4 regions of the Streptomyces sp. MGP-BFMKR1 genome follow, and region 1 is predicted to be linked to each of the others. Evidence: riboswitches for the same ligand, from Rfam matches in the RefSeq annotation. Region 1 holds a riboswitch; each other region holds the start of a gene.
What was found. A riboswitch is a leader RNA that binds a small molecule or an ion and turns the genes downstream of it on or off. The one in region 1 is predicted to bind cyclic di-AMP.
Positions count from the first base shown of each region.

Region 1 (6,875 bases):
CGCGGAGTTGCAGCGCCGGATGACGGGTGTCTCGCAGAAGATGCTCTCCACCACGCTGCGCGGGCTGGCCCGGGACGGGCTGGTCAGCCGTCGGGTGGAGGCCACCGTGCCGCCCCGGGTGCACTACCGGCTCACGCCGCTCGGCCTCTCGCTGGAGGAGCCGCTGGCCCGGGTGCGGGCCTGGGCCGAGGAGCACATGGCCGAGATCGACCTGGCCCACCGGCGCGCCGACGCGGCGCCACCGGACGGGGCCTGAGCCCCGCTGGGGCCCCTGGGTCGGCTGGGTCATCCGGGGTGGCCGCGAAGCCTGGGGCTGGTGCGGTCCGGCGACGAACGCCGATTTCGCGTCACAGTTGCGCGGTGTCCGGGCCCGGCGAGCCGGCGGGGATTTGCGGGTGAGTACGGGCAAACTCGTGGGGCGCACAGGGGGCGCATGACGGGCTGGGAGCGTGCGCCGGCGCATTCAGCGCTCGTCGCGGGGGCCGGCCGGCCGACCGCGGAGCCGGACGCGCCGGGCGGCTCGGGGGTGGCGCGGAACCGACGTACGAGCGCATCGCGTGGGCCGCATCCGGGAAACCCGCCGCGTCCGCAGTATCCACTTCGCTACCGTAAGTGGCGAGGGGGTCGCTGGGGGGCGCGGCGTGGCAATGGTCGGGAGGAGAGGGACGTGGGGCACGCACAACCGGGCGGAGAACCTTCCGCCGCGCACCTCGACGGGCTGCTGACCCGGGCCCAGAACGGGTTCGAGATCACCGACGCGCAGGTCGAGCGGCTGCGCGGCGCGTTGATGCACCAGTCTGAGCTGCGCTCTTGCCGCCAGTGCAACGGGCGCACGGCCACCGTGGGGTGCAACACCTACCGCCACGTCTTCCTGCTTCCGGACGGCAGCAGCGAGCTGTTGTGGGAGCTGGAGCACAACACGACACCGGCCGCCGGACCCTGCTCTTCCGCCGCGCCGGGCGAGCCGTGCGCGGAGCGTGAGGCACCCGGCGAGCGACGGATCGACGCAGGCCAGGCCGGTGCGGGCACCCCGTCCGGCCCGTCGGCGGGCCCCGGCGGCGGGCCGCGCGGCGACCCGGCCGCCGCGCGACAGGTGTGCTACGAGGTGTACGCGGACGAGCGCGCGTTGGAGATCGCCGAGCGCCGGGTGCACGAGCGCATCGGCGGCGCGCTCTGGGACGAGCTGGACAGCGTTCCCGTGTGGTTGCCGGAGCAACTACGTACGCCGGTGGGCCCCTTCGCGCCGCGGCGGACGTACGCCGTCGACGACTCCGCCGACCACGCGCGACGCGTGCTGCGCCGGGCGGAGAACCCGGACCGCCCGGGCGACGACGTGCGCGCCCGACTGACCACCGCGTTCGCTCACGACATCGCGCTCGCGACCAAGCCCCGGCTGCGCACCGGCGGCCCCGACGCCACCTGGTGCCGGTTCTACGAGCACGCGTTCCTGCTGGCCGGCGGGGACGAGGTGGTGCTGTGGGAGCTGGAGCACAACCTGACGCCGGACGGTCGGCTGGTGTGCGAGGTGTACCTGGACGAGGCCGCGGCCGAGTGCGCCGCGGACCGCCACGCCCGCGCCTTGGGCGTCGAGCTGTAACCCCGCACCGGGCCGGCCCGGTGCTCAGCCCCCCGCCCAGGCCACCAGTCGCCCCGGCCACCCAGTCGTCTCTCGGCCACCAGCCACCCGGCCCCACGGCAGGTGTGACCCACGGCGGGCGCGGCCCACGGCCGGCGGACCCACGGCTGGCGGACCCACGGCAGGCGTGGCGTACGCCCGCTTGGCCGCCTCCGGGTCGCTCGTCCGGCGCGTGAGCCCCAGGCTGGGACGGACGCATCCGGCGGGGCGCTGTGCCGGATGCGGGCCAGCCGAGAGCGGGAGCGACGCGTGGGGAGTCCTGGGTGGGCCGGTGCGGGCGCGGACTCGCCGCGAGCCGCGTGGGCCCGGAGCGTCGCCCGCTGGCTGCCCGGGGTCCTGCTGGTCGGCGGCGTCGTCTTCGACCTCCTGATGCCGATGCACTACACCGCGTCGCCCTTCCTGTCCGCCGCCTCCCTGGTCGCCGCGCCGCTGCTCTCGCTGCGCGGCACGGCCGCGGTGGCCGCGACGGCCGCCGTGGTCTCGGTGCTGCTCGCGGTCTGGCACAGCGGCAACGACCGGGCCCTGTCGGTGACCGAGGTCGTCACCGTGTGCACCGTCGCGCTGCTGGCGCTCGCCATCAACCGGGTGGTGCGGCGCAACTTCCGCCAACTCGCGACCGTACGCGTCGTCGCCGAGGCCGCCCAGCGCGCCGTGCTGCCCACGCCGCCGAGCCGCATCGGGTCGCTGCGGATCGCCGCCCGGTACGTCGCGGCGCAGACCGACGCGCGGATCGGCGGCGACCTGTTCGCCGTGCAGGAGTCGCCGCACGGCGTGCGGGCCATCATCGGCGACGTACGGGGCAAGGGTCTGGAGGCCGTGGAGGCCGTCGCCGTGGTGATCGGGGCCTTCCGGGAGGCCGCCGAGCAGGAGCGGACCCTGGAGGGGCTGGTCGACCGGCTGGAGCGGGCGCTCGACCGGGAGGGCGACCGGCGGGTGGGCCTCGACCAGTTCGAGGGGTTCACCACCGCCGTGCTGGCCGAGATCGGCGACGGCAGCGGCGGGCTGCGGCTCATCAACCGGGGCCACCCGCCGCCCCTGTTGCTGCTCCCCACGGGCCAGGTGCGCGAGCTGAGCCCCGAGGCCGACGCCCTGCCGCTCGGCATGCGGGACGTGGCGGCCTGGCGGGACACCGTGGAGGAGCTGCCGTTCCCGGCCGGGGCGGCGCTGCTGCTGTTGACGGACGGGGTGACGGAGGCGCGCGACGCGAGCGGGCGGTTCTACGAGCCGGCGCGGCGGCTGAGCGGCCGTCGGTTCGCCAGCCCGGACGCCCTCCTGGACGCGCTGATCGCCGACGTGATGCGGCACACCGAGGGCCAGCGCGCCGACGACATGGCGCTGCTCGCGCTGCGCCGGGCCGGCGCGCCCGGCGTGGTGGCCGTCCGACGCGGCCAGCGGGCGGCCGACGAACGCGCTGGGTAGCCGATCTTGACCACTGTGCTGACGATGTGCTGGCGCCTCGTCAAAGCGGAGCCCTTATTCCCCGGAACGGCTTGGAATCACACCCGGCCCTCTATTAACGTTCGATAACGCAGCGCGGTCGTCACAGCCGCCGCCCAGGGCGGCACCGTGCGCCGTCGCCGAATCCCGTAGGCGCGTCACCGCGGATCAGCGCGGTGCCGAGGCGAGGGAACCGGGGAACCAACCCTTGGGGTGAATCGGGTCGTACGCGACCCGTAGGAGACCTTCCTGCTCCGAACCCGTCAGCTAACCCGGTAGGCGAGAAGGAAGGAAAGGAGCACGCCTCCGTGGCGTCCAACAGGTCTGCCCTCGACCAGGCTTCACCCGCGCACGACGGGATCGACGAACTCGCCGGGCCTCCCTGGGGGGAGCCCCGGGACGACCTCCGCGACGGCCCCTGGGAGGAGTGGAACCCCACCGCCGAATCCGTCGCCCCGGTCCGGGGCCGGCACCGCGTGGTCAAGCAGCGCGGCACCACGATGGCCCGCGGCGGCGCCGTGCTCGGCGTGGGCGTCATCGCGGCGGTCGGCGCCGGCGGCATGGCGAGCGCCAAGGACCGCCCCAAGGCCCCGATATCGATGCCCGACCTCGGGCACGTCGCCGACGAGGTCATGCACTCCCTGCCCGACGCCGACGAGCTTCCCGGCGTCGGGTCCCTCATATCCGACGGCGGGAGCGGCGACCAGCGGTACGAGGCCGCGCCGCGGGCCGCCGGCCAGGCGCCGCTCAGCCAGGCCGGCCTGACGGCCGAGGAGTCCGCGAACGGCACGACCAACGCGGGCGAGGTGCTGCGGGCCCGCATCCTCCAGCAGGCCGAGACCCAGCAGAGCGCCGCCGACGAGGCCGAGCGCGAGGCCGCCGAGCGGGCGGCGGCGCGCAAGGCGGCGGACGAGGCGGCCCGCAAGAAGGCCGCCGAGGACGAGAAGCAGCGGGCCGCCGAGGCGGAGGCCAAGCGGAAGGCGGAGGAGGAGGCCCGGCGCAAGGCCGAGGCCGAGCGCCGCGCGAAGCTCGCCGCGAGCTACGCGATGCCGCTCAGCTCGTACACGGTGACCTCCACGTTCGGACAGGCCGGCGACATGTGGTCGGCGAACCACACCGGCCTGGACTTCGCCGCTCCGACGGGCACGCCGGTCAAGGCGGTGCACGGCGGGACCATCACGCAGGCCGGCTGGGCCGGTTCGTACGGCTACCGGATCGTGTTGACGCTGCCCGACGGGACCGAGGTCTGGTACTGCCACCTGTCGTCCATGACGCAGACCTCGGGCGAGGTCTCCACCGGCGACGTCATCGGCCGGGTGGGCGCGACCGGCAACGTGACCGGCGCGCACCTGCACCTCGAAGTGCGCCCGAGCGGCGGCGCGCCGGTCGACCCGATGGCGTGGCTGCGGGAGCACGGGCTCCAGCCGTAGCGAGGGCGGGCGCGGGCCCCGCGCCCTTCCTCCGCCCGCACGCCGGGGGCGCGCTCCCGCCGGCGCCGCCGCGCGCGGGGTGGCGGGGAATAGGGGGCCGGGCCGGGGCGTTGACTCCGCACATGGTCGAACATGCGCAGAGCACGCGGTCGCGCCGGATCGGCGACATCGAGGTCTTCCCCCTCTCGCTGGGGGGCAACGTCTTCGGGTGGGGCGCCGACGAGGCGCAGTCCTTCGCCATCCTGGACGCGTACACGGAGGCCGGTGGCAACTTCGTCGACACCGCCGACGTCTACTCGGCCTGGGTGCCGGGCAACTCGGGCGGCGAGTCGGAGACCATCATCGGCAACTGGCTCGCCGCGCGCGGCAGGCGCGATCAGGTGGTCGTCGCGACCAAGGTGGGCGGCGGCTCGCCGGAGCGGCGCGGGCTGCGCGCCGAGGTGATCAGGGCCGACGTGGAGGCGTCCCTGCGCCGGCTGCGCACCGACTACATCGACCTGTACTACACGCACTACGACGACGAGTCGCTGCCGGTCGAGGACTTCCTCACCACCCTGGACGGCCTGGTCCGGCAGGGCAAGGTCCGCCAGATCGCGGCCTCCAACATCACGGCCGCCCGGCTCACCGAGGCCCTGGACGCCTCCGAGCGGGAGGGCCTGGCGCGGTACGTGGCGCTTCAGCCGCACTACAACCTGGTCTCCCGGGACACCTACGAGGGCGAGCTGTCCCGCGTCGCGGCCGAGCGGGGCCTGGCGACGGTTCCCTACTTCGCGCTGGCGGCCGGCTTCCTCACCGGCAAGTACCGGCCCGGCGGCACGCCGGAGGGCTCGGTGCGCGCCGAGTCGGTCCAGCGGTACCTGGACAGCGAGCGGGGACCGCGGGTGCTCGCCGCCCTCGACGAGGTGGCCGCGGCGCACGGCGGCGTCGAGATCGCGACGGTGGCCCTGGCCTGGCTGGCCGCGCAGCCCACGGTGGTGGCCCCGATCGCCAGCGCCCGCACCCCGGAGCAGCTCCCGCCGCTGCTGGCCGTGGCCGACCTGAACCTCACGGCTTCGGAGATATCCGCGCTGACCGAGGCGTCGGCCTGATCCGGTAGCCGCCGGCGCCGCCGGTGGGACGAGCGCCGGTTCGCACCGCGGGCCACGCGCCCACGACGCCCACCGGCCGTGGTCGTACGCCACGCGTCCCCACGTCACGCGTCCCTACGCCACGCGCCCGTGCCCGCGTACTCCGGCATCCGTACGCCGCCCGCCCGGATGCCGCCCGACCGCGTGCCCGGGCCCTGCCCGGGTGCGGGGACGCGCCGCGCGCGGCGAGCGGACGGGGCGTCAACTTCCCCTCGCTCGGCCCCCGGTCGGCCGCCGCCGTACACGCGCCGACGAGGCGGAGCCCGCCGGAGCGACCCGCCGCCGGGGGCCGGCTACCGGCCCGGTCGGGCGGCGGCGTTGGCCTCGCGGGCCCGGGCCGGTGGGCGCGGAGGGAAAAACGGCCGCTTCGGTTCTCAACTCCGGGCATTTTTCGGGCAAAGAGAATGCGCCGATTCGGGCATCGGGGAAGGGGCCGCGGCGCCCATCCATAACTCCCCCATTGCCCAGGCATTACCCGCCGCCGAACGCCTCCTGGGCGCAGCGGGAAACCCTCGGCGGGTCGTGAGGTATTACGCGTCATTGCCCGCGATTACTCATCCGCTACTCGCCGACTACAGCGGGGGATTGTGCACGCGTACTAAGTCTCGTCAACCGGATGTGCTAAGTTCCGGCTACTCGATGGGGCTGCCGATGGCCGGCGCTGATCGACGTCTGACCAACGTCGAGCGGCTATTCACGCTGACTTTCCGGAAGCGTTCGACTACGAAAAGTGTGCGCTCGCCGGGTGTTTCTGTCGGCTTGGTCGCCCTGTTCAGGCGCATCGGCGGCGCGGCCGTCGACCTGAATCCAGGCAAGGGGAAGCCATGGGTCGCATTGTTCTCGTCATCAGTTCTCCCTCGCTGCACCGGCGCGTGGGTGACGCGCTGACGGCGCCCGGCTGGGGTGTCGCCTCCTGGACCAAGACCCAGCGCGGTCGGCTCACGCCCGCCGTGGACGTGGCCGTCGTGGAATCCCGCGCCCTCGCCGCCGAACCCTCCTTCGCCCGTCTCGGAACCCGGGTCATCGCGCTGGTCAACGGCGTCAGCGACCCGTTCTGGCGCTCGCCGTCGCGGCAGTCGGTGGCCGGCGTCGTGGGCCGCGACGACCCCGACCACGGCTATGTCGCAGCGGTGCGCGAGGTGCTCAGCGGCCGGGGCTGGATCTCCCCGGAGCTGGTGCCCTGCGTGCTCGCCGGCTCCGGCGCGGCCCAGCGCCCGCCGGCCCCGCAGCCGCCCACCGCCGGCC
Region 1 is NZ_CM173408.1:3,810,480-3,817,354, reverse strand. It holds gene AC3CHW_RS14555 (winged helix-turn-helix transcriptional regulator) at 1-256, shown strand, start outside; gene AC3CHW_RS14550 (DUF6227 family protein) at 668-1,597, shown strand; gene AC3CHW_RS14545 (PP2C family protein-serine/threonine phosphatase) at 1,886-3,055, shown strand; cyclic di-AMP (ydaO/yuaA leader) riboswitch at 3,241-3,370, shown strand; gene AC3CHW_RS14540 (M23 family metallopeptidase) at 3,382-4,503, shown strand; gene AC3CHW_RS14535 (aldo/keto reductase) at 4,626-5,591, shown strand; gene AC3CHW_RS14530 (response regulator transcription factor) at 6,455-6,875, shown strand, end outside.

Region 2 (6,875 bases), 1.9 Mb from region 1:
ACTTCGAGACCATGCCCACCCACCAGGTGGAGCTGGCCCTGTGGCTGGAGGCCGACCGCATGGGCTCGCTGCTCTCCGCGCTCGACGAGGAGAGCATGGAGAACCAGCGGGACGTGGTGAAGAACGAGCGCCGCCAGCGGTACGACAACGTGCCCTACGGCACCGCCTTCGAGCGGCTGACCGCGATGGTCTACCCGGAGGGCCACCCGTACCACCACACCCCCATCGGCTCGATGGCGGACCTGGACGCGGCCTCGCTGGAGGACGCGCGGCAGTTCTTCCGCACGTACTACGCGCCGAACAACGCCGTACTCGCCGTCGTCGGGGACATCGACCCCGAGCAGACCCTGGCCTGGGTCGAGAAGTACTTCGGCAGCATCCCGGCGCACGACGGCAAGCCCACCCCGCGGGACGGCGCGTTGCCCGACATCATCGGCGCGCAGTTGCGCGAGGAGGTGCGCGAGGAGGTGCCCGCGCGCGCCTTGATGGCCGCCTACCGGCTGCCGCACGACGGCACCCGGGAGGCCGACGCCGCCGACCTGGCGCTGACCGTGCTCGGCGGCGGCGAGTCCTCGCGCCTGCACAACCGGCTGGTGCGGCGCGACCGCACGGCCGTCGCGGCCGGCTTCGGACTGCTGCGACTGGCCGGCGCGCCCTCGCTGGGCTGGCTGGACGTCAAGACCTCGGGCGGCGTGGAGGTGCCCGCCATCGAGGCCGCGGTGGACGAGGAACTCGCGCGCTTCGCCGCCGAGGGTCCGAGCCCGGAGGAGATGGAGCGGGCCCAGGCGCAGCTCGAGCGCGAGTGGCTGGACCGGCTGGCCACGGTCGGCGGCCGGGCCGACGAACTGTGCCGGTACGCGGTGCTCTTCGGCGACCCGCAGCTCGCGCTGAGCGCCGTGGGCCGGGTCCTGGACATCACCGCCGACGAGGTGCGGGCCGTCGCCGCGGCCCGACTGCGCCCCGACAACCGCGCGGTCCTCGTCTACGAGCCGATCGAGGCCGCCGACAACGGCGAGAGCGACGAGGGCGCGCAGCCCACCCAGCCGACCGACGTCGTGCGGGCGGCACCCGATGCGCCCGCGGCCGACGCGGCCAACGCAGCGACCGAGGACAACGACGAAGGGGCCGGCCGGTGAGCGACGCCGCAACCACGACCGCGACGCAGACGAACGCGACGGACACCGTGACGAGCATGCAGTTCCACCCGCAGCCGCAGCCGGGCCAGGCCAGGCCGTGGGCCTTCCCCGCACCCGAGCGCGGCCAGTTGCCCAACGGCCTGACCGTGCTGCGCTGCCACCGCCCCGGCCAGCAGGTCGTCGCGGTCGAGGTCAGCCTCGCCGCGCCGCTGGAGGCCGAGCCGCAGGGGCTCGAAGGCGTGGCGACCATCATGGCGCGGGCGCTGTCGGAGGGCACCGACCGGCACTCGGCCGAGGAGTTCGCCGCCGAGCTGGAGCGCTGCGGCGCCACCCTGGACGCGTACGCGGACCACCCCGGCGTGCGCGTCTCCCTGGAGGTCCCCGCCTCCCGGCTGACGAAGGCGCTCGGGCTGCTCGCCGACGCCCTGCGCGCCCCGGCCTTCCCGGAGGGCGAGGTCGAGCGGCTGGTGCGCAACCGGCTCGACGAGATCCCGCACGAGCTGGCCAACCCCGCCCGGCGGGCCGCGATGACGCTCTCCAAGGAGCTCTTCCCGGCCGACTCCCGGATGTCCCGGCCGCGCCAGGGCACCGAGGAGTCGGTCGCGCGCGTGGACGCCGCCGCCGTGCGCGCCTTCTACGCGGCCCACGTGCGCCCCGCCACGGCCACCGCCGTCGTCGTCGGCGACCTCACCGGCGTCGACCTCGACCAGGCGCTGGCCGACACGCTGGGCGCCTGGAGCGGCGACACGGCCGCGCCCCGCCCGGTGCCCACCGTCACCGCCGACGACACCGGCCGGGTCGTCATCGTGGACCGGCCGGGCGCGGTGCAGACCCAACTGCTCATCGGCCGGGTCGGCGCCGACCGGCACGACCAGGTCTGGCCCGCGCAGACGCTCGGCACCTACTGCCTGGGCGGCACCCTCACCTCCCGGCTCGACCGGGTGCTGCGCGAGGAGAAGGGCTACACGTACGGCGTGCGGGCCTTCGCCCAGGTCCTGCGCTCCACGCCGGAGGGCACGGGCCTCTCCCTCCTGGCCATCAGCGGCTCGGTGGCCACCGAGGTGACGGGGCCGGCCCTCGAGGACGCGTGGAAGGTGCTGCGCACGCTGGCCGCCGACGGGCTGACGGACGACGAGCGCGACGTGGCCGTGCAGAACCTGGTGGGGATCGCCCCGCTGAAGTACGAGACGGCCGCCTCGGTCGCGGGCACCCTCGCGGACCAGGTCGAGCAGCACCTGCCGGACGACTTCCAGGCCCACCTCTACCGGCGGCTCGCGGAGACCGGCACGGTCGAGGCGACCGCCGCGGCCGTCGCCGCCTTCCCCACCGACCGGCTGGTGACCGTGCTGGTCGGCGACGCCTCGGTGATCGCCGAGCCGGTGAAGGCGCTGGGCATCGGGGACGTACGGGTGGTGAGCGGCTAGCGGCGGGAGGTCCCGGCGGCCCGAGCCGGGCTGGCGAGCCGTCAGGCGCCGTCCGGCCCGGGCTCGCCCCGCACCGCCCGCGCTGCCGCGCCGCCCGCCCTGCCCGTGGTGCCCGCTCCCGGAGCGCCGGGCGGCGCGTCGAGTGGTCCACGGGGCCGGGGCGGCTGCCGCGGTCCCGAGAGGCCGGGAGGTGCGGGCGAGCACGCGAGCGCTGGAGCGGGTGGCGTACGCGGGAACGTAGCGGAGCGCCGCCCGGTATCTGACCGTCCCCCAGAGAGCGGCATGGGCGCCCGGATTGCCCCGGGTGTCCGGGGCGGAGGCAGGGGCTCCTGTTACTGATGAGCCGTTAAGAGGCCCTGGTGTCAAGTGGGATGCCAGGGCCTCTCGGTTTGTCTGTTTTGCGGGAGAGATTGCCTGTCTGCCGTGTGGCGTGCGCAACAAACGGCCGGTTCTGTTTGCCGATCAAAAGACGTCCCGCTTAGCGTCAGCCCCGTTGTCCGTCACACCTTCGCCACACCCGTGGCACCGGGCAACCATCGCCGAGTCCCTTATGGCGCGAGCCAGGGGAGCCGGGGACCCAAGTCCCCTGGGGTGAATCGGCCGCCATCCTCGCGAGAGGCGTGGTGACCGTAGGAGACCTTCCTGCTCCGAACCCGTCAGCTAACCCGGTAGGCGAGAAGGAAGGAAAGGAGTACGCCTCCCCATGGCGTTCACCCGTGCCACTGGGCGGCACCGTCGCCCCAGCCGCTTTGTCCGTACCAGCGCGAACGCGGCGGGCATGGCCACCCTCGCGGCCACCGGCGTCGTCGCCGGCATAGCCGCCCCCGCGATGGCCGCCCCGGGCGCCGACGGCGTCCCCGAGCTCCAGGACACCGGCCTGCGTCAGGCCGCGACTCTGAACGAGGACATCGCGGACAAGATCGGCGCTCAGGCCGACGCCCAGTACTCCGCCGCCGAGCAGGCCGCGGCCGAGCAGCAGGCTGAGGAAGAGGCGCGTCAGCAGGCCGCCGAGCACGCCGCCGAGATGAAGAAGAAGGCGGAGGAGGCCAAGCGCAAGGCCGCCGCCGAGGCCGCGAAGAAGAAGGCCGCCGCGAAGAAGGCGGCCGAGGCACGGGCCGCCGCCGAGCGCGAGGCCGAGGAGACCCGCGCCAGCGAGGTCGTCGACACGCGCGCGTCGCGCACCGCCGAGCGTCCGGCGGCGGGCTCCTACGTCCTGCCGGTCGCGGGCTCGTACGTCTCGACGCAGTACCAGGCGTCCGGTGGCGCCTGGTCCTCCGGCAGCCACACCGGCGTCGACTTCCACGCCAGCACCGGCACCTCGGTGCGCGCCGTGGGCGCCGGCACCATCGTCGAGGCCGGCTGGGGCGGCGCCTACGGCAACAACGTCGTGATCAAGATGAACGACGGCACCTACACCCAGTACGGGCACCTCGACTCGATCTCCGTCTCGGTCGGCCAGAGCGTCGCCCCCGGCCAGCAGATCGGCCTCGCCGGCAACACGGGCAACTCCTTCGGCGCGCACCTGCACTTCGAGGCCCGCACGTCGCCCGAGTACGGCTCGGACATCAACCCCGTCGCCTACCTGCGCTCCCACGGCGTCAACATCTGAGGCGACACCGGGCCACCCCGCCCGGCCCCCGCACGTCACATGCCGAAGGCCCCGCCCTGTGCGCGGGGCCTTCGGCGCGTCTCGGCCCGCGCGCGGCCAGCGGGAGCCGGCGCGCGGTCTCGCGCCACGGCGCCCGCACGGCGGTCCCCGCCCCTTCCCGGAGCGGAGACGACGAAGCCGCGGTGACGTCCCAGGGGGATCACCGCGGCTTCGCAGGGTGCTGAAAAGCGAGTCAGACCGTCTCCGGGAGCTCCTCAAGCCCCTCGGCGACGAGCTTGGCCAGCCGGTCGAGCGCGACCTCGGCGCCGTCGGCCTCCGAGGCCAGCACGATCTCCTCGCCGCCCTGCGCGCCGAGCCCGAGCACGGCGAGCATCGAGGCGGCGTTGACCGGGGTGCCGTCCGGCTTGGCGATCGTCACGGGGACGCCGGAGGCCGTCGCGGCGCGGACGAAGATGGACGCGGGGCGAGCGTGCAGGCCCTCTGCCCAGCCGACGGTGACGCGGCGCTCAACCATGGTGTTGCCCTTCAGGTGGTTGCTGTTGTCTAGACCAGTCTCTCACGGGGTGCGGAGTGCTCTGGCGGAGCCCTTCCACAGCCTGCCCCGCCGCAACGCTGTGCGCGAGTCGGACCGTTGTCGGTGCCCCCGCCTAGGCTGGAGCCATGGAAACGCCGCCCGAGCACGCCTATCCGACGCACTGGGAAGCGGACGTGGTGCTCCGTGACGGCGGCACCGCCCAGATCCGCCCCATCACGCCCGACGACGGCCAGCGCCTGGTCGACTTCTACGAGCGGGTCTCGGACGAGTCCAAGTACTACCGCTTCTTCGCCCCCTATCCCCGGCTCTCCGACCGCGATGTGCACCGCTTCACCCACCACGACTACGTGAACCGGGTCGGCCTGGCGGCGACGGTCGGGGACGAGTTCATCGCCACGGTGCGGTACGACCGCATCGACGAGCGCGGTCGCCCCTCGTCGGCGCCGGCGGACGAGGCCGAGGTCGCCTTCCTCGTGCAGGACGCCCACCAGGGGCGCGGCGTCGCCTCCGCCCTGCTCGAACACATCGCCGCCGTCGCCAGGGAGCGCGCCATCCGCCGCTTCGCCGCCGAGGTGCTCCCCGCCAACACCAAGATGATCAAGGTGTTCACGGACGCGGGCTACACCCAGCAGCGCAGCTTCGAGGACGGCGTCGTCCGCCTGGAATTCGACCTCGAACCCACGGCCCGGTCGCTGGCCGTCATGCGCGCCCGGGAGCAGCGCGCCGAGGCCCGCTCCGTGCAGCGGCTGCTCGCGCCCGGCTCGGTGGCGGTCGTCGGGGCCAGCCGCCGGCCCGGCGGCGCCGGCCGGGCCGTCCTCGTGGACCTGCTGAGCGGCGGCTACACGGGCCGGGTGTGCGCGGTCAACCACGCCTTCGCTCCCGGGCGCTCGTGGCTGACGGGCGCCGACCTGGCCCAGGCCCGACGCGCCGCCGACGCCGCGCCACCACCGGGGGCGAGCGCGCCCGGCGCACCCAGCACACCCGGTGCGGGCGGTGCGGTGCCGGAGCGCGCCGGCGCGGGCCCGCTGACCCGTCCCGACGCGGAGCCGGCCGGGCCGCCCGGCCAGGCACCGCCCGCCGAGGACACCGCCGAACCGCCGGGCGTCGCCGCCTACCGCTCGCTGCACGACATCGAGGACCCGGTGGACCTGGCCGTCATCGCGGTCCCGGCCGAGCAGGTGCCCGCCGTCGTCGCCGACTGTGGCGAGCGCGGCGTGCAGGGCCTGGTCGTGGTCTCCTCCGGGTACGCCGAGAGCGGGCCGGCGGGCCTGGAGCGGCAGCGGGAGCTGGTCCGGCAGGTCAGGTCGCACGGGATGCGGCTGATCGGCCCCGGCGCCCTGGGGATCATCAACACGGCCAACGGTGTGCGGATGAACGCCTCCCTGTCGCCCCAGATGCCGCCGGCCGGCAACCTGGGCCTGTTCACCCAGTCCGGCGCGATCGGCATCGCCCTGTTGTCGGGGCTGCACCGGCGCGGCTCCGGCCTCTTCGGCATCTCCACCTTCGTCTCGGCCGGCAACCGGGCCGACGTCTCCGGCAACGACCTGCTCCAGTACTGGCACGACGACCCCGACACCCACGTCGCGCTGCTGTACCTGGAGTCCATCGGCAACCCCCGTAAGTTCACCCGGCTCGCCAAGCGCACCGCGGCCCTCAAGCCGGTCGTGGTCGTCAAGGGCGCCCGGCACAGCGGCAGCGAGCCCCCCGGGCACGCGGTGCCCACCACGCGCATCCCCGACGCCACGGTCTCCGCGCTGTTCCGGCAGGCGGGCGTCATCCGCGTGGACACGGTCACCGAGCTGGCCGACGTGGGCCTGTTCCTGGCCGCGCAACCCCTGCCGCGCGGCCCCCGGGTGGCGATCCTCGGCAACTCGGAGTCGCTCGGCCTGATCAGCTACGACGCGTGCCTGACCGAGGGCCTGCGCCCGCTGCCCCCGCTCGACCTGACCACGGCGGCCCAGCCCGCCGACTTCCGCGCGGCCCTCGACCGGGCCCTGGCCGACGACCTCTGCGACGCCGTCGTCGTCACGGCCATCCCCTCGGTCGACGAGGAGCCCGCCACGGAGCTGGCGCGGGTGATCCGGCAGTCGGCCGCCGCGAGCGGCGTGGCGAAGCCGGTGGTCGTGGTCCACCTGGAGATCCCGGGCCTGGCCGCCGCGCTGGCCCAGCCA
Region 2 is NZ_CM173408.1:1,936,212-1,943,086, reverse strand. It holds gene AC3CHW_RS07195 (M16 family metallopeptidase) at 1-1,136, shown strand, start outside; gene AC3CHW_RS07190 (M16 family metallopeptidase) at 1,193-2,560, shown strand; cyclic di-AMP (ydaO/yuaA leader) riboswitch at 3,088-3,250, shown strand; gene AC3CHW_RS07185 (M23 family metallopeptidase) at 3,264-4,169, shown strand; gene AC3CHW_RS07180 (HPr family phosphocarrier protein) at 4,402-4,683, opposite strand; gene AC3CHW_RS07175 (bifunctional acetate--CoA ligase family protein/GNAT family N-acetyltransferase) at 4,830-6,875, shown strand, end outside.
Region 2: linked by a shared signal. The riboswitch ahead of AC3CHW_RS07185 (M23 family metallopeptidase) and the one ahead of AC3CHW_RS14540 (M23 family metallopeptidase) in region 1 are both predicted to bind cyclic di-AMP.

Region 3 (6,875 bases), 3.5 Mb from region 1:
TCGGACTCGGCGGGCAGGTGTTCATGCGGAAGAACTCGCAGGACGCCGTGCGCGAGTTCCGGCCCTACTTCGACAACGCGCCGGTGTACGGGCACGGCCCCTCGCTCGAGGAGTTCACCGAGCAGACGCCGCTGACGGTGGGCAGCCCGCAGGAGGTCATCGACAGGACGCTGACCTTCCGCGAGTCCTTCGGCGACTACCAGCGCCAGTTGTTCCTGATGGACCACGCCGGCCTGCCGCTCAAGACCGTCCTGGAACAGCTCGACCTGCTCGGCGAGGAAGTGGTCCCGGTGCTGCGCCGCGAGTTCGCCGCCGGCCGCCCCGCCGGGGTGCCGGCCGGCCCGACGCACGCGGCGCTGGTGGCCCGGGCCACGGCCGACGCCGACGGCGCGGCCCAGGCCGGCGAGCACACCGGCACGGACACCCCGGCCTGACCGCCACCGGACGCGGCGCCCACGGGCGGGCTCTCCCACGGCCCGCCCGCGCGGCGCCGCCCCCCGGCGCGCGCCGGGCCCCCGCCCGCCGCCTCCCCACCACCCCGCAACTCCACCCGAGGAGACCCCGCATGAAGCCCCTGCACCTGGTGGCCGTCACCGCCGGGCTGAGCCAGCCGTCCTCCACCCGGCTGCTGGCCGACCGACTGACCACGGCGGCCCAGCGACAACTCGCGGACGCCGGCCGCCCGGTCGAGGTCCAGGTGGTCGAGCTGCGCGAGCTGGCCACCGCCATCGCCCAGCACATGGTCACCGGCTTCCCGGGCACCGCGCTGCGCGCCGCCCTCGACGCGGTGACCCGCGCCGACGCGCTGATCGCGGTCACGCCCGTGTTCACCGCCTCCTACAGCGGCCTGTTCAAGTCGTTCTTCGACGTGCTGGACAACGAGGCGCTGGTCGACAAGCCCGTGCTGATCGCGGCGACCGGCGGCACGGCCCGCCACTCCCTGGTCCTCGACCACGCGCTGCGCCCGCTCTTCGGCTACCTGCGCGCCGTCACCGTCCCCACCGGCGTCTACGCCGCCGCCGAGGACTGGGGCGCGGCCGGGGACGACCGCACCGACGGGCTGAGCGAGCGGATCGACCGCGCGGCACGCCAACTCGCCGGCCTCCTGGCCGGCGCCCCGCCCGCGCCGCGCCAGGACGACGATGAGGTGGTCCCCTTCGCCCAGCAACTCGCCGCGGTGCGCGGCGCCTGACGGCGCGCACGCGCCGGGGTGCCGTACGCACGGATGCCGCTGACACGCCATGCGGCGTGTCAGCGGCATCCGTGGAGCGATCCGCCGGCCGTGCTTCACCTGCCGTGGGCCGGGGCGCTCCGCGCCCCGGAATCAGCCCTCGGTTCAGCGCAGCAGGTCGAGCAGATCACCGAGCGTGTCCGGGGCGAGCTTCGGCATGTCGGCGACCGCGTTGAGCGTGAAGAGGTGGCCGCCCTTGCGCACCGGCGACTTGCCGAACGTCTTCTTGAACAGCTTCTCGCCCTCAGGAGTCAGCACGGTCCGCACGTTGACCGCCTTGACCTGCTTCTGCGTGACCTTCGCGTTCTCCCGCTTGATGGTGTAGGTCAGGAACCGCACCGGCTGCGCCTTGGCCCGGTTGACCGAGGCGTGCGCCTGGGTCCGAGAGGACTTGTTCACGTAGTTGTAGATCTTGGTGAGGTCGAGGCGGTCGTCCTTGTCGCGGAACGTGACGCCGCCCTGCAACTTCGCGTAGTCCCTGGTGCCCTCGACCAGCGGGAGGGACACGCACTGGCGCTGCTTGCCGGTGATCCGAGCGGCCCCCGTGGCGGCCAGCGTGACCTTCGCCTTGGCAAGCTGCTTGGCGGCGGGCTTGCTCAGGCAGAACTCGGCCTTGCCGTTCTTGATGGGCTTGGCCGCCTCACCGGCCTGGGCCGGCGTCACCGTGCACGCCAGCGCCGCCGCGACGACGGCGACCCCCGTCATTCCTCGCATCATGACTCGTCCTCGTGGATCAGGCTGACCGTGATTCGGTCGGCACGTGAGGACAACGGGGATTGCTCCCTGCGGGTGACGTACTCGATGGCAACATCACTCGGCTTGGTGACAGCGACCCGGAACCGGCCCGTAGGGCGGCCCTTGCCCCCACGCCCCTCTCGTCCCGGGATCGTGGGCCGGGCCGGGGCGCGGCGCGGCATCGCCCGCCCGGCGCCCCGGCCCACCCGTCACGGTCAGCGGACGCGGCCGTACCAGACCTTGTTGGTCCAGATCTTCTCCAGCCGCACCGACTTGCCGGGCTTGGGCGCGTGCCAGATCTTGTTCTTCCCGGCGTAGATGCCCACGTGGTAGACGTTCCGCCCGGAGTGGAAGAAGACCAGGTCGCCCGCCTTGCGCGAGCTCTTGGACAGGTGGCGGGTCTTGTTGTACTGGGCCGCCGCCGTACGTGGCAGCTTCTTGCCCGCCTTCCGATACGAGTAGAGCGTCAGCCCCGAGCAGTCGAACCGGTTCGGGCCGACCGCCCCGTACTTGTAGGGTGCGCCCTTCTTGCCGGCGGCGATCTTGAGCGCCTTGCCGGAGGCCGTCGCCGCCTGGGCGTCGGTCGTCAGAGCGGGGACGAACGAGGAGCCGGCCAGCACCGTGGCGGTGAGGGCCGATGCGGTACCGATGCGCGTGGCGAGCGAGGGTATACGTGGCTGCGCGGACATACGAAAGCCCTTCGTCATCCGCCTGCGAAAGATGACCTGTCGGGTTCGGACTGGCGAAGTTGCCCGGCCACTCGCGTGGCTTCACCCCAAGGGCCACCGACTTCGTGGCCCGTCATGCCTGGGTCTCCCGCTCCTGCCGATTCGTGTTCCTCTCACTGGGCCCGTGCGGCGGCAGGACTCGGCGTCCGCCCGGACCGCCCCGCCGTGGTGACGGGGGCTTGGTGGTGTCGGATAGGGATACTGCGCCATCCACGGCCCGAAATCGCAGCCGAAAGGGTCGTATGTGAAGTTCTTCACCTTCGTTGGTGACCGAGAACCGCGGTCGGTCTCATCCCCCATACGAGTCGCGCAAACCCGCGCTGAACTGCGGAAACACGTAACCGGACGCGAGCATTCCATGGCGCGACCGGCCTGTGGGCCAGGCAGCCGCCCACCACCCCGGGATACGCGGCGTGCGCGGCGGCGCGCCGTGATGGGACGTCAAGCCGCGCGCGTGGCCGGCCGTCGGCGCCCCGGCGCCGAGCGACGTCGAAGGCGCGGCGGGAGCGGCCGGCGGTGGCGGCGACCGCGCGCCTCCGCCACCGCCGGCCGCTCCCGGCCCTTCGCGTGGGACTAGTCGTCGAAGGGGCTGGTGCCGGTGAAGGCCCGGAACTCCTCGCCGGGCACCAGGCGGCGGGAGCGCACCTGCGTGAAGCCGGCGTCCCGCATCTGCTCCGACAACTCGGCCGGGCGCGGCAGCGGGCCGGCGAAGTCGGCGTACACGCACCACAGGTTCAGCATCTCGATGCCCGGGCTGCCGCCCTGGCAACTCGTCGTCAGCAGCAGCCTGCCCCCGGGCGCCAGGAACGAGCGCGCCCGCTCCAGCACCTTGGTCCGCTCGCCGTGGGGGAAGTAGTAGATGTTGTTGTGCAGCGTGACCAGGTCGAACTTCTGCTCCGTGGAGTACGTCCGCAGGTCGCTGCGGACGACCTCCACCCGGTCGGACAGGTTCCACTTGTCCAGGTTCGCCTGCGCCTGCGCCACCACCTCGTCCTGCAGGTCGATCGCCACGGCCGTCAGCCGCGGGTTGAGCGAGGCGGCGTGCCGTACGTAGGTGCCGCTGCCGCAGCCCACCTCCAGGAGCCGGACCGGCGCGGTCCGGTCGACCTGCTGCTCCACCACGCCCTGCACGGCGGGTTCGAGCACGCGGGACGAGCGGGCGATGAGCGCGCCGTCCTGGTCGGCGATCGACACTCGGCGCCCCTCGCGCAGCATGCCGGGGGCGTCCAGGAGCAGCGGGGCGTGGAAGCGCATGAGCTGTTCGAGCAGCGCCACGTAGGCGTCCGCCTCCGGGCGCGCCAGCGACTTGGCCAGGCGCCCGCGCAGCCGGTAGCGCCCGCCACGCGAGCCGAGTTCCCCGATCCGCACCCCCATGTCGAGCCAGGCGCCGAGCAGTTGCTCCTCGCCGTGCATGCCGAGCTCGTCGGCGAGCGCGGGCGCGTCGAGCGGCTGCCGCGCGAGATGGCGCAGCACGCCACTGCTGGCAGCCGCGGCCAGGAACGAGGCGCGGTACGCGGGACCAGCCAGCTCCCGTGGCATCCGCAGGGCCAGTGAGAGGTGATTGCTGCGCACCAGCTTGGTGAACGTTCGGAATTTCACAGGGGGTTCCTCATCTGTGCTGGGTGGTGGGCGGCGTACGCGCGAGCGGCACTGGGCCGGCGCGGAACGGGCCGGGGGACACCCGCGCCCCGGTGTCCGGTGGCGCAGTGGCGGGTGGCACGCGGATCGGGCGGCTGTCGCAGGTGAAGAGGACGGCGGCGGGCGTGCGCTGGGGAACTGACTGCCCAACGCCCTACGCGTCCACACGTCGCGCGCCGATCCGGCGCAGGGGACAGGTGTATCAGGGAATTCGACGATCGCACGGCCCACCGCGCGCCCGCCCTTTCGCTCCGGCGCGCCCCGGCGCACCGAACTCCGAGGTGATTGGCCTGCACAAGGCGTGGGAGCGGCGTCGTGCGGCTGAACCCCTGGTCCACTCGTATGGGTGACATATAGTCCGGTCGCATCCGAGTGGGCCGACTGGGTCACGGCCCAGACGGCCCAAGGCGAAACGCGTCATCCGCTCACGTGGCCCCCGAACGCGTGTTGGTGAGATCACCCCTCCGTTTCAGCGAGCTACAAGGTTGCCCTAAGCCCGCTGCTGAACGGTGGTGGAGCCAGTGCATTGTTAAACCAACCGGCTCGCCGCTGGGGGAGAATATGACCACCGCACCACACACGGACGCCGCCATGGGCGTGGCTCTGGAACTCGACGTGCTGAACGCTCCGGACGAGGATCTCCTCGCGCTCAAGGAAAAGGTCTACCGACACAAGATCGTGGTCCTGAAGGAGCAGAACCTCTCGCCCGCCGAATTCGTCACCTTCGGGCGCCGGCTGGGCGAAGTCGAAACCTACTACCAGCCCATGTACCACCACCCGGAACACAAGGAAATCTTCGTTTCCTCGAATGTGCGGGAATCGGGCCAGCAGATCGGCGTGCCGCAGACGGGCAAGTTCTGGCACCACGACTACTCGTTCATGGCCCGGCCGTTCGGGCTGACGCTCATCTACCCCCAGGTGGTGCCCCGGGAAAACCGCGGCACCTACTTCATCGACATGGGCAAGGCGTACCAGAAGCTGCCCCGGGAGATGAAGAACGCCATCGCGGGAACGCGCAGTCGCAACAGCGTCCGGCGGTACTTCAAGATCCGCCCCGACGACGTGTACCGACCGATCACCGAGGTCCTCGCCGAGATCGAGGAGCAGACCCCGGCGGTCACCCACCCCACGGTCTTCCCGCACCCGGTGACCGGCGAGCCGCTGCTGTACATCAGCGAGGCGTTCACCTACGAACTCCAGCAGGCCGACGGCACGCCGCTGCCCGACGGCCTGCTGCGGGAACTGCTCGCCGCCGTCGGCCAGTCCGACCCGACGTTCCAGCACGAGAACATCCACCTACAGACCTTCGACAAGGGCGACCTCCTCGTCTGGGACAACCGCAGCCTCGTGCACTGCGCCCGTCACACGGTCAAGCCCGAGCCCACCGTCTCGCACCGGGTCACCGTGCACGACGCGTACGAGTTCTACGCCGGCATCGGCGCCCAGCAGACGGCCGACGGCCGCTGAGGGGACGCAGTGGATCTCATCACCCCCGCCGCGCCACGGTCCGTCGAGTACGGCAGCGACGGGCACCTCCTGGAGCGGGTCCTCACCCCGTACAAACCCCACTGCCGATACCTCAAGAGCGCCACCGTCACGCGCCAGGGCGAGCCCCGCGACGGTGGGCGGGTCAGCGCGCGCGGGGAGTTCGGCATTCCCGAGTCGTGCTACATCGACGACACCGGCCATTTCAACTCGGTCGAGTTCAACCTGTGCTTCAACCAGCTCGTCTACTACCTGCTGGCGAAGTCCGTGAAAGAACGCGCCATGTGGCCGTTCAGCACCTGGACGCTCGACGAGTTCTGGGCCAGGCAACTTCCCGACATCCTCATCGTCGACTTCCGCAGCACCTTTCGACGCGCCATGCGCGGGCGCGCTTTCTGGGGCGAGATCGATGTCGTCGGAATGGACGAACGCGACGGCGACGACGGGTCGATCGCCCTCGTCAGCACGCTGTGCCGCTACGGCGAAGAAGAAATGCCCGCCTGCCACGGCGGCGTGCGGCTCGCCGTGCGGATGACGCGAACTCGGGCCGCGTGAATGCCCGGCACGGACTGTGTGAACCTCAGAGCAGGAGCCATGTCACCTCACGACACCGAAACGCGGGACCGCACCACGAATTCCGGCCCCGCGCCCGGCACCGCACCCGAACCCATCGCCATCGTCGGCATCGGACTCCGCATCCCCGGCGGCAGCAACGCGCCGGACGAATTCGCCGAATTCCTGCGCACCGGCCAGTCCGGACTGCGTGAACTGCCCACCGACCGGTGGGACCCGGAGGGCCTCACCTCCGACGACCCGGAGGCCAAGGGCGTCATCCGCTGCGAGCGCGGCGGATTCCTGGACCGCATCGACCAGTTCGACGCGAAGTTCTACAACGTCTCGCCCAAGGAAGCCGACTACATCGACCCCCAGCAGCGGCTCACTCTGGAGACCGCCTGGGAGGCGCTGGAGGACGCCGGCATCGACCCCAGCCCGCTGCGCCACGGCCGGGGCGGGGTGTACGTCGCCGTCAGCAACACGGACTACGCGGGCGAGATGGG
Region 3 is NZ_CM173408.1:290,630-297,504, reverse strand. It holds gene AC3CHW_RS00915 (LLM class flavin-dependent oxidoreductase) at 1-434, shown strand, start outside; gene AC3CHW_RS00910 (FMN reductase) at 566-1,192, shown strand; gene AC3CHW_RS00905 (hypothetical protein) at 1,337-1,936, opposite strand; gene AC3CHW_RS00900 (C40 family peptidase) at 2,182-2,655, opposite strand; cyclic di-AMP (ydaO/yuaA leader) riboswitch at 2,659-2,827, opposite strand; gene AC3CHW_RS00895 (SAM-dependent methyltransferase) at 3,268-4,293, opposite strand; gene scoE ((3R)-3-[(carboxymethyl)amino]fatty acid oxygenase/decarboxylase) at 4,894-5,799, shown strand; gene AC3CHW_RS00885 (FcoT family thioesterase) at 5,809-6,372, shown strand; gene AC3CHW_RS00880 (type I polyketide synthase) at 6,412-6,875, shown strand, end outside.
Region 3: linked by a shared signal. The riboswitch ahead of AC3CHW_RS00900 (C40 family peptidase) and the one ahead of AC3CHW_RS14540 (M23 family metallopeptidase) in region 1 are both predicted to bind cyclic di-AMP.

Region 4 (6,875 bases), 1.7 Mb from region 1:
ACAAGAGGGAAAAAAGCGCAGATCGATGGGTGAACGGCGCAACCGAATCGGCCGCGCGGCCCCGGACAGCGCCGGCCGGGACGTCCGCGCGAGGCGCCCGCGGCATGCCTACCGGGCCCAGGCGACCGGGCGCCGTCCAGACGGCGGCGGTACGGCGTCCGTACGGCGGCGGCGTCCGTACGGCGGCGGTACGGCGGCGGCGCGTGGGGACGGCGTGTGGGGGCGGCGCGCGCGGACGGCGCGTCCGGGGGGCAAACGCGGAGCCCCGCCGCGATGCGCTCGGGGGTAGGCGCACCGTGGCGGGGCGGTCTGCGGTCCCTCCGGGCGGGGAGGGACGGACGCCGGGCCGGCTCTGGGCGGAGCCGGCCGGGCGCCGGAGGCGGGGATCAGCTCAGGTGGAGCTGCTGGCCCGGGTAGATCAGGTCGGCGTCGGTGACGACGTCGTCGTTCAGGTCGTACAGCTTCTTCCAGCCGCCCTTGACGTTCTCGGCCTCGGCGATCTTGGCGAGGGTGTCGCCGGCCTCGACCTTGTACTCGCCGTCGCCCTTCTTGATCGTCTTCGGGGCGCTCTGCTGCGGCACGGACTGCTTCGGGGCGGCGTGCTTGGGCACGTACCGCTCGGAGCTGCGGCTCGGGGCCTGCTCGTCCGTGGCGCGCGGGCCGGCGTGCTTCGGGGCGGCCTTCGGCGCGGACTGCTGCGGGGCGGCCTGCTGCTGCTTGGGCGCGGCCTGCTGCGGCGCCTGCTGCTTGGGGGCCTGCTGCTTGGGCGCGGTGTAGCCGCCCTGGGTCAGGTTGACGCCGCAGTGCGGCCAGGCGCCCTTGCCCTGGCTGGCCAGGACCTTCTCGGCGATCTGTATCTGCTGGGCCTTGGACGCCTTGTCGGCGGTCGGGGCGTAGGCGGTGCCGCCGTACGCGGCCCAGGTGGAGGCGGAGAACTGGAGGCCGCCGTAGTAGCCGTTGCCGGTGTTGATCGACCAGTTGCCGGTCGACTCGCACTGGGCGACCTGGTCCCACTGGCCGGTGGTGGCGGCGTTGGCGCCGGTGGCCCCCATCAGCGGCACGGCGACGGCGGCACCGGTGACACCGGCGAGCGTGGCGATGCGAGTGGCCTTGGACGGACGGCGGTGCTTGCCCTTGGAAATCAGCATGTTGGTTTCCTCACCGACGCCTACGAGGTGAGCTGTCGGGTTCGGACTGTGAGTTGCCCGGCCGCGGTCTCCCGCGGCTTCACCCCAAGCCGTTCAGCCCCCTCGTTCCACGGACCGTCCGGCACTTACCTGTGGTTCCCCCGCTCCTGCCTTCGGCGCTTGACGCGTCGGTTTCCCCCGGCCGCCGGCAGGATTCGGCGTGACGACCAGTGGCGCTCGCGGTGGCGAGCGATGAAGACCGTAATCACAGATCCCCGGAGTGCTCAAACCCCAACATCCCTGGAAAGTCAGTGGGGTTTGCCCGCAAGAAAATCACATCACCGCAGGTCAGACAGTGCACCTGAAGGACGGACAAGCGCGACACGCCAGAGATCGAACGAGACCCATGTCTCACTTTCGCGAATCGGTGTACACCGGGGCGAAGCACCCCAAGTGACGGCCGATCAGCGGTCCGCCGCCGCCTCCAGGTCGAGCTTCTGGCCGGGCAGGATCAGGTCGGGGTCGTCCCCGATGACGCTCTCGTTGGCCTCGTAGAGCGCCGGCCAACCGCCCGGTGTCTCGTGCTGCTCGGCGATCGCCCACAGCGTGTCACCGGACCGGACCCGGTGCTCACTCCGCGTCTCCGCGTCCGCCCGGTCGCTCGCGCGCCCGCGCTCGCTGCGGTCGGCGTGCCGGCCCTCGGGGCGCTGTCGGTCGTCCTCCCGGCCGTCGGGGCGGCCCGGGGCGCCGTCGGGCTCGCCGCGGTGCTTGCCGGTGCCCGTGCCGTCCTCACGCGCCTTCTCGCCGGCGCCGGGGCGCTCGGCGCCGCCACGGGGCGCCTCGGGCCGCTCGCCCCCGGCCTCGTCGCGGTCGGCGGGCCGCTCCTCGCCCCGGCTCGGGCTCGGGGTGGTACGGGGCGTCTCGGTGGGCTGCGCGTCATCGCTCGGCGCGGACGCGTCGGGGCCGGGCCTGTCGCCCTGTCTCGGCTTCTTGTCCTGGCCGGGCGTGGCGTCCGGCGTCGGCTCGGCGTCCGGCTCCCGCTCGTCGGTCGGGGTCGGCTTGGCGTCGTCCGGGGAGGGCTTCGCGTCCGGGGTCGCGTCCGGCTTCGGGGTCGGGGCGTGGCCGTAGTCGCCGCGGTCGGTGCCCCGGTCGTCGTGGCTGGGGTCGCCCGGGTTGACGTCCGGTACCTCGCCGTCCTCGGTCAGGCCGGCCGGCTGCGCGCAGTCGCTCCACGCCACGGGGCCGCGCTCGGACAGGATCGTCTGAGCGATGGCTATCTGCTGCGCGCGGCTGGCCAGGTCCGGGCGGGGCGCGTGGTCCGTGCCGCCGTAGAGCTGCCAGGCGTCCAGGCTCAGACCGAGGCCGCCGTAGCGCCCGTTGCCGTCGTTGGCGCTCCAGGTGCCGCCGCTCTCGCACTCGGCAACGCGGTCCCAGGTGGCCGTGTCGGCGGCGCCGGCGCTGGTGGCGCCGAGCAGCGGGAGGGCGATTCCCGCGCCGGTCACCCCCGCGGCGACGACGATGGCCGGGGCCTGACGGGGGCGGCGATGTTTGCCGTTGCCGGATCGCATGCGGTGGCCTCTCAGGTTGGCGGCAGATTTTGACGGTCGAACATACTGCCGGCCCGGGACCGTCACAAGCTGATGTAGCGGAGGTCACGCGGCGATCACACCGGTGACGGAGCGTCAGATGACGGGTGGGGGCGTCCGTTTGCCCGCGCCCTAGCACAGGGGTGTCACGCGCTCGCGGGCGGGCGGCCGGGGACCCGGCGCGCGGCCGTGCCGAGGGGCGCGGGAGGTCAGGAACGGGGCGCGGGGTGCGCGGAGTCGGCAACGGCGGGCGGCGTCGCGCTGCCCGGCACGTCGAACGGCCGGCGCACGGGGCGCCCGCCGCCCCTTTCGGGCACCCGGGCGCGTCAACGGCGCCTCCCCTCATCGCCGTACGCGCCCTACGCAGCCGGGCGCGAGGGCACAGTCCGGCTGGAGGGCGACCCTTCTGGAGCCCAACCCGGCTGGAGCCCACCCCGCTGGGGGCCGACCCGCTGAGGCCGCGCCCTCGCGGGGCGCCGTACTCAGGGGAAGCCGGACCGCCGCGAGCCGCCGCAGTAAAGAAGAGGCCCCGCCGCGAGCCGCCGTACCCAGTACTAAGAGGAGGCCGGGCCGCGAGCCGTACTGAGAAGAGACCTCCTTCACAGGCCGCCGTACTAAGAGGAGGCCGGGCCGCCGGGTGGGGTGAAGGTGACCGGCAGGGTGCGGAGGCCGCGCATGATGAGGCCGCCGCGCCAGCGCAGTTCGTCGGGGTCGGCGTCCAACCGGAGGTCGGGCAGCCGGGTCAGCAGGGTGCCGATCGCGGTGCGGGCCTCGATCCGGGCCAGCGGGGCGCCCACGCAGTAGTGGATGCCGTGGCCGTAGCCCAGGTGCTGGTTGTCGCGGCGGGAGAGGTCGAGCCGGTCGGGGTCGGGGAAGCGGCGCGGGTCGCGGTCGGCGGCGGCGAGCACCACCAGGACCGGGTCGCCCTCGGCGATGTGCTGCCCGTCGATGGTCAGCGGCGCGGTGGCGAACCGCCAGGTGGCCAGCTCGACCGGCCCGTCGTACCGCAGCAACTCCTCCACGCCGGTGTCCAGGAGCGCGGTGTCCCCCGCCGTCAGCGCGGCCTGGAGCCTGGCCCGTTCGCCGGGGTTGCGCAGCAGGGCCAGGGTGCCGTTGCCGATGAGGTTGATGGTCGTCTCGAACCCGGCGAACAGGAGGACGAAGCACATGGCCGCGGCCTCGTTCTCGGTCAGGTGCTCGCCGTGGTCGCTGGCCCGGATGAGCCCGGAGATCAGGTCGTCGCCCAGGTTCTCGCGCTTGCGGTGGATGAGGTCGGCGAGGTAGTTGCGGATCTTCTTGACCGAGCGGGCCACGCCGCCGCGCGGGCCGCCGCCGTGTCGGATCATCATGCCCGCCCAGTCCCGGAAGTCGTCCTGGTCCTCGGGCGGGACGCCGAGCATGTCGCAGATGGCGTAGATGGGGAGCGGGAAGGCGAACTCGTGGATCAGGTCGGCGCTGCCGCGCTCGGCGAACGCGTCGATCAACTGGTCGGTCAGCTCCTGCACGCGCGGCGTGAACTCGGCGGCGCGGCGCGGCGTGAACGCCGCGGAGACCAGCCGGCGCAGCCGCGTGTGGTCCGGCGGGTCGATGTTGAGCAGGTGCGTCATCAGGTCGGCGCTGCGCTCCCCCGGGATGCCGACCCGTCCCTTGGCGTGCGCGGCGGCGCTGTGCCGCAGCGGGTTCTTCGACAGCCGTGGATCGGCCAGCACCCGCCTGGCGTCGGCGTACCGCGTCACGAGCCACGCTTCGACGCCGCTGGGCAGCGTGGTCTTGCGCACGGGGGCGTGCTCGCGCAGCCAGGCGTACGCCGGGTACGGGTCGCTGGCGAACTCCCAGGTGAACAGCGGCGGCATCGGCGGCACGCCGCCCCCGGACGCGCCCGTCTCGGGCCCGGCCAGCCCCGGTACGTCCGCAGGAGACGCGTCGGAGCCCGGGCCGTGCGGCCCTCGCGGGCAGGGCCCGGCGGCGCCCCGTCCCGCCCCGCCGGGCAGCGGCTCGGGCGCCGGCGGCTCGGTGGGCGGGAGGTGCGCGGCGGCCTGTGCGGCGGTCTGGTCGAGAGCCTCTGCGGCGGCTTGATCCGGGGCCCGCACAGCGGCCTGGTCGGGGCCCTGGGTCAGCGGGCAGGTCGGGGCCGGCGGGCGGGGGGCGGTTTCTTCGGGCACCCTCCGACGCTACTCGCCCCGCGCCGGCCCCCGGCGCGAGGCCGGGGTGACCGTGCCGCCGAGGTGACCGTGCGGCGGGGCGGCTACTTGCGGCGGCGCCGGCCGGTGTACTCGCCGTCGCGGGCGGGCCTGGTGCCCTCGTTGCCGTGGTCCTTGAACTCGTACGGCATCATCCGGTGCCGCCCGTCGCTCTTCGGCACCTCGTCCGGGACCCGGTGCTGGGTCTCGTAGCCGATCTCCTCACCCTCCTGGTGGCCGGGGCCGTGGTCGGGTGGGCAGTGGCCGGAGCGGTGTTCGTCGGAGGTCTCCCACGCGCCGGAGCGGCGCTGGGGCTCCTGCGGGGGCGGCGGCTCGCGGTCGCGGCGGCGGAGACCGTAGACCACGGCCAGGATCAGCACGGCGACGACGGCGAGCCCGGCCACGAAGGGCGCGATGCCGACCAGGTGGTCACGTTTGATGGCGAGCTCGACGACCGCGTCGGAGGCCGAACCCGTCGGGAAACCGGTGGTGGAGGCCATGCTCTGGATGTTCATGGGCCACGAGTACCCCTCTTGTCCGTGCTCAGTCGGCCCACCTGGACAAAACGGCCCACGCCCCGCGCGAGCCTCCCCACTCCCCCACGGCCCCCGGCGCCCCACCCACCGGTCGGCGAGCGCGATGGATGGTCGGGGCAATTAAGTGCTGGACGCCCCCGTGGTCGTCGGGGGAGGGTCGGGCGGGCGCCGCGCCCCGACGCGCGGCGCACGAGCGGCCCGACAGGAGGCGCGCGGCGAGGATGGCGGAGGAGAACATGCGGGACGACGGCATACGCGAGACGGCGCCGGGCGCGGACGCGCCGGACGCGACCGGGTCGCGGGGAAGCGGACCGCGCGCGAACGGGTCGCGAGCGGCCGGGACGGGAGGCGCCGTGCGGGACGCGGCCGGGGGAGGCGACGGCGAGGCGGGCGGCGCCGAGCCGGAGGCGGACGCGCCGGGCATCGGGCGCGGCCTGTTGCTGCTGATGTCGGTGGCGGCCGGCCTGTCCGTGGCGGGCAACTACTTCGCCCAGCCCCTCCTCGACACCATCGGCGACGACCTGGGCCTCGGCTCCTCGCTGGCCGCCCTCGTGGTCACGGTGGCCCAGGTGGGCTACGGGCTCGGCCTGGTGTTGCTTGTCCCGCTCGGCGACCTGGTCGAACGGCGCCGGCTCGCGGTCGGCCTCACCGCGGCCACCGCCGCCTTCCTCACCGTCACCGCCAGCGCCCCGAGCGGCGCCCTGCTCCTCGTCGGCACCGCCCTGACCGGCTTCACCTCGGTCGCGGCCCAGGTCGTCGTCCCGTACGCGGCCACCCTCGCCGCGCCGCACGAGCGCGGGCGCACCGTGGGCACCGTCATGTCGGGACTGCTGCTCGGCATCCTGCTGGCCCGCACGGCGGCCGGCGTACTGGCCGACCTCGGCGGCTGGCGCACCGTCTACTGGGTCAACGCCACCCTGATGGCGATCCTCGCGGTGCTGCTCCACCGCTACCTGCCCCGGCTGCGGCCCACCTCCACGCTCCGCTACCCGGCGCTGCTGCGCTCGACGGCCGCGCTGCTCGGGCAGGAGCCGGTGCTGCGGCGGCGGGCGGCGATCGGGGCGCTGACGTTCGGCTCGTTCAGCGTCCTGTGGACCGCGATGACCTTCCTGCTCTCCGGGCCCGACTACCGCTGGTCCGACTCGGCGATCGGACTCCTCGGCCTGGTGGGGGCGGCCAGCTCCCTCGTCGCCTCGATCAGCGGCCGGCTGGCCGACCGTGGCCTGGCCCACCAGGTGAGCCGCGTCGGCGCGCTGCTGTTGCTGCTGTCCTGGGGCCCGCTGCTCGCCGCTGGTCCCGGCGGCCCGTGGGCGGTGGCCGCGCTGCTGCTCGGCGTGCTGACCCTGGACCTGGCCGTGCAGGGCGTCCACATCAGCAGCCAGAACCTGGTGTACGCGGTGCGCCCCGAGGCCCGTAACCGGCTCAACTCCGCCTACATGAGCAGCT
Region 4 is NZ_CM173408.1:5,483,516-5,490,390, reverse strand. It holds gene AC3CHW_RS21685 (transglycosylase family protein) at 387-1,148, opposite strand; cyclic di-AMP (ydaO/yuaA leader) riboswitch at 1,151-1,316, opposite strand; gene AC3CHW_RS21680 (transglycosylase family protein) at 1,592-2,695, opposite strand; gene AC3CHW_RS21675 (cytochrome P450 family protein) at 3,328-4,566, opposite strand; gene AC3CHW_RS21670 (DUF6479 family protein) at 4,959-5,408, opposite strand; gene AC3CHW_RS21665 (MFS transporter) at 5,651-6,875, shown strand, end outside.
Region 4: linked by a shared signal. The riboswitch ahead of AC3CHW_RS21685 (transglycosylase family protein) and the one ahead of AC3CHW_RS14540 (M23 family metallopeptidase) in region 1 are both predicted to bind cyclic di-AMP.